DNA from 2 places in the Rothia sp. HMSC065C03 genome. Region 1 is predicted to be linked to the other one. Evidence: riboswitches for the same ligand, from Rfam matches in the RefSeq annotation. Region 1 holds a riboswitch; the other holds the start of a gene.

Region 1 (4,529 bases):
CACACGCTGAGCCGGTGAAGCCGCCTCAAACGCACGCTCCACCTCCGCGAGGCTACGTGCCACATCCGCGGCGAACTCTTCGCCACCGTACATGCTCAACCACTCCGCGTACGGGTGGTCCGCGTGATTCTGCGAGGAGAGCACAGCGCCCACCTCTTCGTACAGCCAGTAGCAGGGCAGAATCGCCGCGGCACCGACCACATAATCCTCACCAGCTGCGGAGGCACGCAGGAAGTTCGTGTACCCCATCGTAATCGGCGAGGGGCCGCCCAGACGCGCACGGTTCGCCAGCCAGCCCTCGTGCAGCTGCGATTCGGCGGCAATCGCCTCGTGCGCACCAGCTGCCCAGTGCACCTGCGCCTCAGCGGTATCAGCACGCGCCGAGAGAGTCGCGAGCGCACGCGAATAATCGCGCAGGTAGAGGGCGTCCTGGTCCAGGTAGAAGGCGAACAGGTCCTCGTCGAGGGTGCCGTCACCGAGGGCGCGTACGAAAGGCAGGTCCAGAATCTGGTGCCAGGTTTCGCCACCGGCTGCCCAGAGGGCGGCGGTCCACGGACCGGCGGGCTTTACAACGGCTTCACCGGCGGGCACGGGGCTGACCGGCAGCAGACGCTCCGGGCTGGTGCCGTCAAGAGTATTGCCCTCAGAGTCGGTGGTGGCGAGTAGGTGGTGCCACGGGTACGCGGAGGCGGCAGCCTCCAGGCGGCGAGCACGGGCGGCGTGATCCACCGGGCCGTGGCCCTCACCGGAGCCGACCTGCAATCCGGCACCTGCGGCGATGGATTCGTGGAGCCAGCGGGTGCTCCACTGCAGGGCGCGGTGGGTATCGTCGCTGGTCAGAGTGTTCTTCTCGCCCGCAGAAGATTCTGCGGCTTCGGTGTGCTGCAGCAGCTCCACGCCCAGGCGGGTTGCCAGCGAGGAGGACAGGGAGCATCCGGTGCCGTGCGTATTGCGGCTGTCCAGACGCGGGGTGCGCACGTGCGCGCAGGTGCCGTCCGGGAAGACCGCGGTGTTACCGGCGTCCTGACCGCACAGGTGGCCGCCCTTCACAATCACGGTGGTTCCGGTCGCCGCCGCAAGGTTTGCCGCCTGCTCATGCGCCTCATCGAAAGTCTGGGCGGGCTCCTTCTGGCAGAGCACGGCGAGCTCCGGAATGTTCGGGGTAATCACATTCACGAGCGGCACGAGGTCGCGCAGCGTCTGCTCCGCTTCCGCCTGCAACAGACGGTCACCGCTTGAAGCAATCATGACCGGGTCGAGCACGACCACGGGCACGGGGTGCTCGCTCAGCCAGGTGCGGACGGTACGGATCGTGTCCGCGTCGCCGAGCATGCCGATTTTCACGGCGTCAACCGTGACGTCATCAAAAACGGCGGCAAGCTGCGCGGTCAAAAATTCCAGGGGCGGGGTGAATACTTCACGAACCCCGCACGTGTTTTGGGCGACCAGTGAGGTGGTCACGCACATGCCGTAACCGCCGGATGCGGCAATGGACTTGAGGTCCGCCTGAATACCTGCACCGCCGGAGGGGTCGGTTCCAGCAATGGAGAGAACCCTCGGCACCCGAGCTGCCTGAGGTACCTGAGCTGTCTGGGGTGCCCGGGAGGTTCCGGAGGCGCTCGCGCCGGGTACAGGGTTGGTGGTGGGTGCGCACGCGGGCGCGGTAGGCTGCTCTGCCATTATCGATAATCCCTTCGCTAGTTCGAACTAGAGCAGGTTCAATGGGTGATTCTCTCAGCCTTGAGTGTTCTTACACCGTTTCGTGCGTCCGCTGTGCCGTAGTTCTTCGCTGTGCCGTAGCCCTTCGTTGGGCGGTCAGTTGGGCGGGTTAGCGGGTCGCGGGCGTCTCAAGGCACCCCATATCGCTCTGCCAGGTTATCACAACGATTCTCAGTAGCTGAAAGTTTTGCGGGTGACAAGTGAATCTCTCCGAAATTTTCGTTTGAGCCTTGCGTTGCTGCAAGGGCTCCCCGCCGCCGATTTCAGCGCACCTTTGTACGGAAACCAGCCGTTAAACACGTAGTGCCCGGCACCGCTTCACGCAGTGCCGGGCACTATCAGCCGGGTTTAGGTCAGGGCGAAAATCTCTGCCGGTGAACCCTCCGCAATGATCCTACCCTCGTGCAGCAGGACCGCGCGGTCAGCCAGCGAGGCGATACGCGCATCGTGCGAAATGATCAGCACCGCACGGTTCGCCAGCACGGCGCTCAGGGACTCGGTTGCGTCCGCGAGCTCCAGCTGGGTGGTGGACTCGTCCAGAATCACGGCGTGCGGGTCAGCAAGCACAATACGTGCCAGCGCCAGCTGCTGAATCTGGTCACGAGTCAGAGGCGAATCCGCGCCGCTCACGACAGTATCCATGCCCTGCGGCAGGTCGCGCCACCAGCGGGCACCGATAGCGTCCAGTGCCTCGCGCATCTGCTCGACGGTTGCATCCGGCACGACCACCGTAAAGTTATCGGCGAGGGTGCCGAAGAAGACGTGCGCTTCCTGGGTGCAGACCAGCAGGCGCGGGCGGCCATCGGCGGCGGCATCGGTCGGGAAGTCGCCGTGACCGACCGGGCGACCCATCACGGTGATGGTGCCTTCCAGGGCGGTCAGCGAACCACCAATCAGACGAGCCAGGGTGGTCTTACCCGAGCCGGAACGGCCCACCAGGGCGAGCGCCTCACCGCGGCGAATCTTCAGGTTGATGCCTTCCAGAACGAGAGCGTCCGGCGAGTAGCCGTAGGAGACGTCGGTACACTCAATGGCGTACTCCGGGTTCTTCACGGCTTCATCCGAGACGGCGGCGAACGCTTCGGCGCGGTGCTGTGCACGCTCCTCACGCTGCTTCTTCGCCAGGGACACCACACCGAACACGCGGCCCATGTTCACGAGCATGATGCGCAGGCTGCTCACGTGGTGGTTCAGCATGTCGGCGAGGGTTCGCAGACTGAAAACCATGACCGAGGCGGTCGCCACGGCGCCCCAGCTTGCCCAGCCGAGAGCCACGCAGGCGGCGCCCCAGAGCATACACAGAACCGTGGGAATCCATGCGTTGATGGCGTCCACGGTGAAGTACAGCTGGCGGATGCGCACCATGCCCAGCTGCGCGGCGAACTGGCGCTTGTTCTCACCGGCGAAGGCGTCTTCGCGGGCGGTATGAACGCCCAGCTCACGGATCGTGGAGGTGCCGCGGATATTCTCGGTCAGCACGCTGTTGAGGTCACTCACACGCTCCTGGGCGGTCTGGTTGCGTGCCGCCATGAGCGGCAGCATCTTCGACATGATGAGGGCAAGACCGGCAATCATGGGCAGCATGATCAGGCCCATTGCCGGGCTCACAACCGCTAGCGAGATGGTGGAGATCAGGAAGTACAGCACCACGTAAATCGCGCCGAGCAGGTCCTCACTGACGGACTTCGCCGCCGAGGAGAGGTCGTCGGTCACGCGGGTGAGCAGGTCACCGCTACCGGCTTCTTCCACGGTGCGTGCGTCCAGGTCGAGGGTGCCGTCGAGGGTGTCCTGGTTGGCGTCACGGGTGACGAGCGCACCCAGTCGCGCCGCACTGTACGAGGAGACCATGAGGGTTATCGCCTGCACGATGAATGCCGCCAGGATAATCAGAATCGGCTGCCACGGGTAGCTGGAGAACTTGCCCGCCACCACGTCGTCCACGGTGGCACCAATCTGCAGAGGCACCACTGCACCCATGAGGGTGCTGACCATGTAGATGACGAAGGTGTAGAGGGCCCGCCCCTTATGCGCTGCGAGGTAGTTCCACATGCGGCGTGCCACGTAGGCGGGGCTTTCGATGGGGAGCTGCTTTGCCATGCTAGTTCACCTCCTGATTCTGAGTGGTTGCGGGGGTTTCTGCCTGAGCGACGGGGTAGCCGTCGCGTTCCATGCGGCGGGTCGTCTCCGCGGTCGTGGAGACAACGTAGACCTGCTCCAGATCCTGCAGCAGGCCGGGGTAGCCGACGGGCAGGCGGTCGCTACCGACCTGGGTTTCCATCGCATCGTAGATGTAGCGCTGGCTGGGTTCGTCCACGGAGTTCAGCGGCTCGGTCAGAATGAGCACCTGCGCATCCTGTGCGAGTGCGCGGGCGAGTGCCAGACGCTGACGCTGACCACCCGAGAGGTTCGCTCCTTCGCTGGTGATGCGGGCGGCGAAGTAGTCTTCGGGGTTGCGTCCGCCCAGTCGGTAGGCGATTTCGCGGGAGTCGGTAATCTTCAGCAGTTCCTCATCCTTCGCCTGTGCCAGCTCCTCGTCGGGATTCGGCACGGTGCCCAGGCGCAGGTGCTCCTGCAGGGTTCCAGCGAAAATCATGGGGTTGGGTTCGCTCAGCAGCACGCGGCGGCCGGAGGCGTCCTTGAGGTCCTCTCCCCCGCGTCGCAGGGTGCGGGCGAGCGCCTCGGCGTAGTCCTGCGCGGTGAGGTTGTAGTCGCGCGGGTTGACGTACACGATGCGCGGGTTGCTGGCACCGGCGGGGGCGACGGGTACGGGCACCTCCAGGGTGCTTGCTTCGACTGTCTGTTCGACGCGT
Region 2 (4,529 bases), on a different contig from region 1:
AGAAACGCTCCAGACCCAGCTCCAGGAAACGTAGCTCGCGGGTGGGTAGCACCTCCGGCAGGAAGCGCTCGCGGGTGCGCATACGCACCAGCAGGGGCACACAGAAGATGAGGCACCATGCGGCGGCGAACAGCGCGACCGCACGGATGTTCAGGGCGTTATCGGTGGTCAGGCCGAGCACTTCGGGGGTAAGCACAAAACCCCACAGCACCACAGCCAGCGCCAGGATGCCGCCAATGTAGCCGGCAGCCCATCCGGCGCCCGAAATCTTACCGATATTCTCCGGGTGGGAGATACGCGGCAGCACGGCGTTATAGTTCACGTACGCGAACTCGCTGAACACGCTCGCCGCAGAAATCAGGGTGACACCCAGCCACAGGTACTGCGGGGTGGGGCCCACGAAGAAGCACGCCGCCATCGAACCGACCAGCAGCATGGTGTTCACACCGAGCCAGAAGATGCCTCTGCCGGACTTGTCGTTACGCTGACCGGTGACCGGCGCCAGGATAGCAATCAGGAAACCGGCGATGGTCAGACCCAAAGACAGCGCCGAAGAAGTCTCTTCGGGAGTGCCGAAGTAGCTGCTGGTCAGGTACACGGTGAAGATGAAGGTCGTCATAATCGAGTCGAAGCTCGACGAGCCAACATCCCACATGACCCAGGACGCGATCGAGCGGCGGCTATTCGCGTGGTCAACGACCCTACGCTGAGCCTTCGTCTTACGGCGGGGAGAAGAAATAGTCATAGTTGTGCTTTCGGATGCCGAGGTGGCGCTTCAGCGTAGCGGCGGCATGAAACCGGCTGAAGTAGGGCGGGCGTGCTGAAGATGGAACACCAGGCGGTACGTACCGAGTGGAGATACGTACCGCCTAGTTCATGAACTTTCGCGCGGAAAGCGCAAAGCCTTAGTTGAAGAAACGACGCTGCAGGCGAGCAATACCGAAGCTCACCACAGCACCCACGACGGAGGTCAGAACGGTCCAGAGGATGACCTGACGCAGGGTGTCTTCAGAGTCGTGGGAAATGGCGGGAGGCTGGTTGCCGGTAGCCTTGGTCCAGGCTGCGCCCAGGCCCTTACCAACCAGGGCAGCAGCGCCCATGTTGATACCCGCAATAGCAAGCTTAGCGACGGGGTTCATGTGTATCTCCTTAGCTGTATACGATGCGGCGTCCTGCCCGTGAACCCCTTCGGGGTTGGGTGAGAAAAGAGCGCCACTCCCTAGCGTATAGGGTTTAAGACGTTCGTGCCGCCTTGGAGCCGCTCCGTCCCAAAATTGTACACCGTGCAATTCTGTAATGCGGGCAGAAGAAGAAAACAAAAAGCGGCAAATTGGCGCGAACAGCCAGACACGCCTACAATCGAACCTGGGTTCCCACCCGCACCACAACGGTACGGACAAGGAACCCCAAACGACAGGGGAGCGCCACCGAGGCGCTGAGAGTGCTAAGCAGACCCTCGAACCTGATCCGGTTAGTACCGGCGTAGGGAGTCGAATTTCTTCTCAATGCCCTCGTCCATTCAGAGGGCGAGGACATTCCCCTTCCAACGAAGGAAGGACCACCAATGTCGCAGAACGTAACCCCCGCCTCCAAGGCATCTAGCCAGGCATCTACCCAGGCAGAAACGAAGAAGCCGAACCTGCGCTGGCGAGTCAACGAAATCGTTATCGCCGCAGTTATCGCAGTAGCCTGCGCCGTCATCTTCTGGATCTGGGACATCGCAGTCGGCCCCGCCGCCAAAACTGCACTCGTAGCAGCACCCGAATTCCGCCCCATCGTCGCCGGCGCATGGCTGCTTGGCGGCACCCTCAGCGGCCTGCTCATCCGCAAGCCCGGTGCGGCACTCTTCGGTGAAATCGTCGCAGCATTCATCTCCGTGCTCTTCACCGGCGGCGCGTGGAGTGGTGAAATCCTGATCGCAGGCTTCTTCCAGGGCGTCGGCGCTGAAATCGCCTTCGCGATCTTCCGCTACCGCCGCTGGAACGCAACCGTCGCCATCTTCGCTGGTGCGCTCAGCGGCCTGTTCATGGGCGTTAACGAAATCTTCATCTACTACCCCGACATGGAACCGGTCAAGGCAATCATCTACGTAGCGTGCGCCGTCATCTCCGGCGCAGTCATCGCAGGCTTCCTCGCGTGGATTCTCGTGCAGAACCTCGCCAAGACCGGTGTGCTCTCCTCGCTGGCATCCGGCAAGACCCGCCGCTAACCACCAGCAACTAGCCACCAACTAGTCACTCACCACGAGTCACCACTCGGCACACAACAGCAGCCACACAAAAGGCTAAGGAACCATCATGGAAGCAACACCGCGCGGGGCGCGCATCGAGCTCAACAACTTCAGCTGGCACCACCCCGGACGCCCAGAACCCGTCATCAGCGGACTCAACCTCACCATCAACCCCGGTGAAAAAGTCCTGCTGCTGGGCACCTCCGGTGCCGGCAAATCGACGCTCCTGCACGCCATCGCCGGTGTGCTCCACGATGACGACGGCGAATCCGCTGGCGGCACCATCACCATCAACGGGCAAGCACCCGCCGAAGCACGCGGCACCGCAGGCATGATGCAGCAGGACCCCGAATCCTCCATCGTCATGGCAACCGTCGGCAACGACGTCGCCTTCGGCCCCGAAAACCTGCGCGTACCCCGCGAAGAAATCTGGGGCCGCGTCACCGAAGCCCTCACCGCAGTAGGACTCAACCACCTGCCCCTCGACCACCCCAGCAGCGCACTGTCCGGCGGACAGAAGCAGCGCCTCGGCCTGGCGGGCATCCTCTCGATGCACCCCGGCGCCATGATCCTTGACGAACCCACCGCCAACCTCGACCCCTCCGGCGTGCAGGAAGTACGCGACAGCATCCTTGCCGCCGCGCAAGCCACCGGAGCGACCCTGCTCGTCGTAGAACACCGCGTGAGCATCTGGGCACCGCACATGGACCGCATTATCGTGCTCGGCGAAGGCGGCACCATCACCCACGACGGCGTACCCGACACCGTACTCACCGAAGCCCGCCAAGACCTCATCGACGCGGGCGTGTGGGTACCCAACTACGTGCCGCGTGCACCGCAGAGCGACAGCGATAACCAGGGCGGCGAGCACGGCGAGGCGCTACTTCGCGCCGAAAACCTCAGCATCACCCGCGCACAACCCACCCCCAAACAACGACGCGCACGCCGACGCACCATCAAACGCCTCGGCGACACCCCCGCACCCGTACCCACCGACCTGCCCGTACTGCGCAGCGGCATCAACCTCACCCTGCACGCCGGCGAACACCTCAGCGTGCTCGGACCCAACGGCGCCGGCAAATCAACCCTAGCCCTCACCCTCGCAGGGCTCCTCACCGCACCCGATGGCACCCTCACCGCCACCGACGCGCTGCGTAATTACGACGGTAACCACGGCGGCGAGCGCGGCAGCAACCACGACAACGAGCGCGCCCACTGGGACGTGCCCACCTGGACCCCCGCCCAAATGCTCAGCCGCATCGGCTACGTCTTCCAAGAACCCGAATACCAATTCATCCGCGGAACCGTACGCGAAGAACTCGAACTCGGCCCCCGCCGACTCGCCGCACTCACCCGCAACCCCCTCAACGAAGACGACCTCACCGCCCGCACCAACGAACTCGCAACCCGCCTACGCCTCACCCACCTACTCGACGCCAACCCCTTCACCCTCTCCGGCGGCGAAAAACGCAGGCTCTCCGTCGCCTCCGCACTCGCCACCGCACCCAAAATCCTCATCCTCGACGAACCCACTTTCGGCCAAGACGCACGAACCTGGGCAGAACTCGTCGACCTCATCCGCGAACTCCTCGCAGACGGCACCGCCGTCATCTCCATCACCCACGACGAAGACTACACCGCCGCACTCGGCGGCAACCACATCACCCTCGAAGCCACCGCAACCCCCGGAAAGGAGAACGCATGAACACCGACTTCTTCGGCACCATCGACCGAACCAGCTACTTCAGCAACCTCAACGCCGGCGTAAAACTCATCGTCTCCTTCGCCCTCATCATCGCCGCACTCATCGTGCGCGACCCCCTCACCTCCGGAATCCTCTTCGCCCTCGAACTGCTCGGATTCATCCTCGTCGGATTCCGACCCGTCAACGTCCTCGCCCGCTTCTGGCCCATCCTCATCGCCGTCATCACCACCGGCTGGTCCGTCGCCATGCTCAGCGCCAAAAGCGGCACCACCATCCTCGACCTCGGCTTCAACACCATCACCACCGACTCCGCCGCCGTCGGCGCAGCCATGATGATCCGCTCCCTCGCCATGGTCCTACCCACCCTCGCATTCGTACTCACCACCGACCCGACCGACCTCGGCGACTCCCTCGCACAAACCTTCAAACTACCCTCCCGGTTCGTGCTCGCCACCGTCGCCGCCCTGCGCCTCGTCGGCATTCTCTTCGCCGAATGGAACGCCCTCGGCCAGGCACGACGCGCCCGCGGACTAGGTGCAGGCCAATCCCTCGCCGGACGCGCACAAACTTTTGGCGGTCAGAGCTTCGCCCTGC

The links. Region 1 has a riboswitch for thiamine pyrophosphate ahead of HMPREF2605_RS07030 (bifunctional hydroxymethylpyrimidine kinase/phosphomethylpyrimidine kinase). Riboswitches for the same ligand answer to the same signal wherever they lie in the genome.
Region 2: it holds a riboswitch for thiamine pyrophosphate, as region 1 does, so the genes downstream of both, HMPREF2605_RS03285 (ECF transporter S component) here and HMPREF2605_RS07030 (bifunctional hydroxymethylpyrimidine kinase/phosphomethylpyrimidine kinase) in region 1, are expected to answer to the same signal.

Annotation. Positions count from the first base shown of each region.
Region 1 is NZ_KV832006.1:330,268-334,796, reverse strand. Features, by position in the region: gene HMPREF2605_RS07030 (bifunctional hydroxymethylpyrimidine kinase/phosphomethylpyrimidine kinase) at 1-1,680, opposite strand, end outside; TPP riboswitch at 1,672-1,870, opposite strand; gene HMPREF2605_RS07025 (ABC transporter ATP-binding protein) at 2,068-3,816, opposite strand; gene HMPREF2605_RS07020 (ABC transporter transmembrane domain-containing protein) at 3,818-4,529, opposite strand, start outside.
Region 2 is NZ_KV831986.1:14,127-18,655, reverse strand. Features, by position in the region: gene HMPREF2605_RS03295 (MFS transporter) at 1-745, opposite strand, end outside; gene HMPREF2605_RS03290 (DUF4235 domain-containing protein) at 906-1,139, opposite strand; TPP riboswitch at 1,406-1,506, shown strand; gene HMPREF2605_RS03285 (ECF transporter S component) at 1,565-2,209, shown strand; gene HMPREF2605_RS03280 (ABC transporter ATP-binding protein) at 2,298-3,935, shown strand; gene HMPREF2605_RS03275 (energy-coupling factor transporter transmembrane component T family protein) at 3,932-4,529, shown strand, end outside.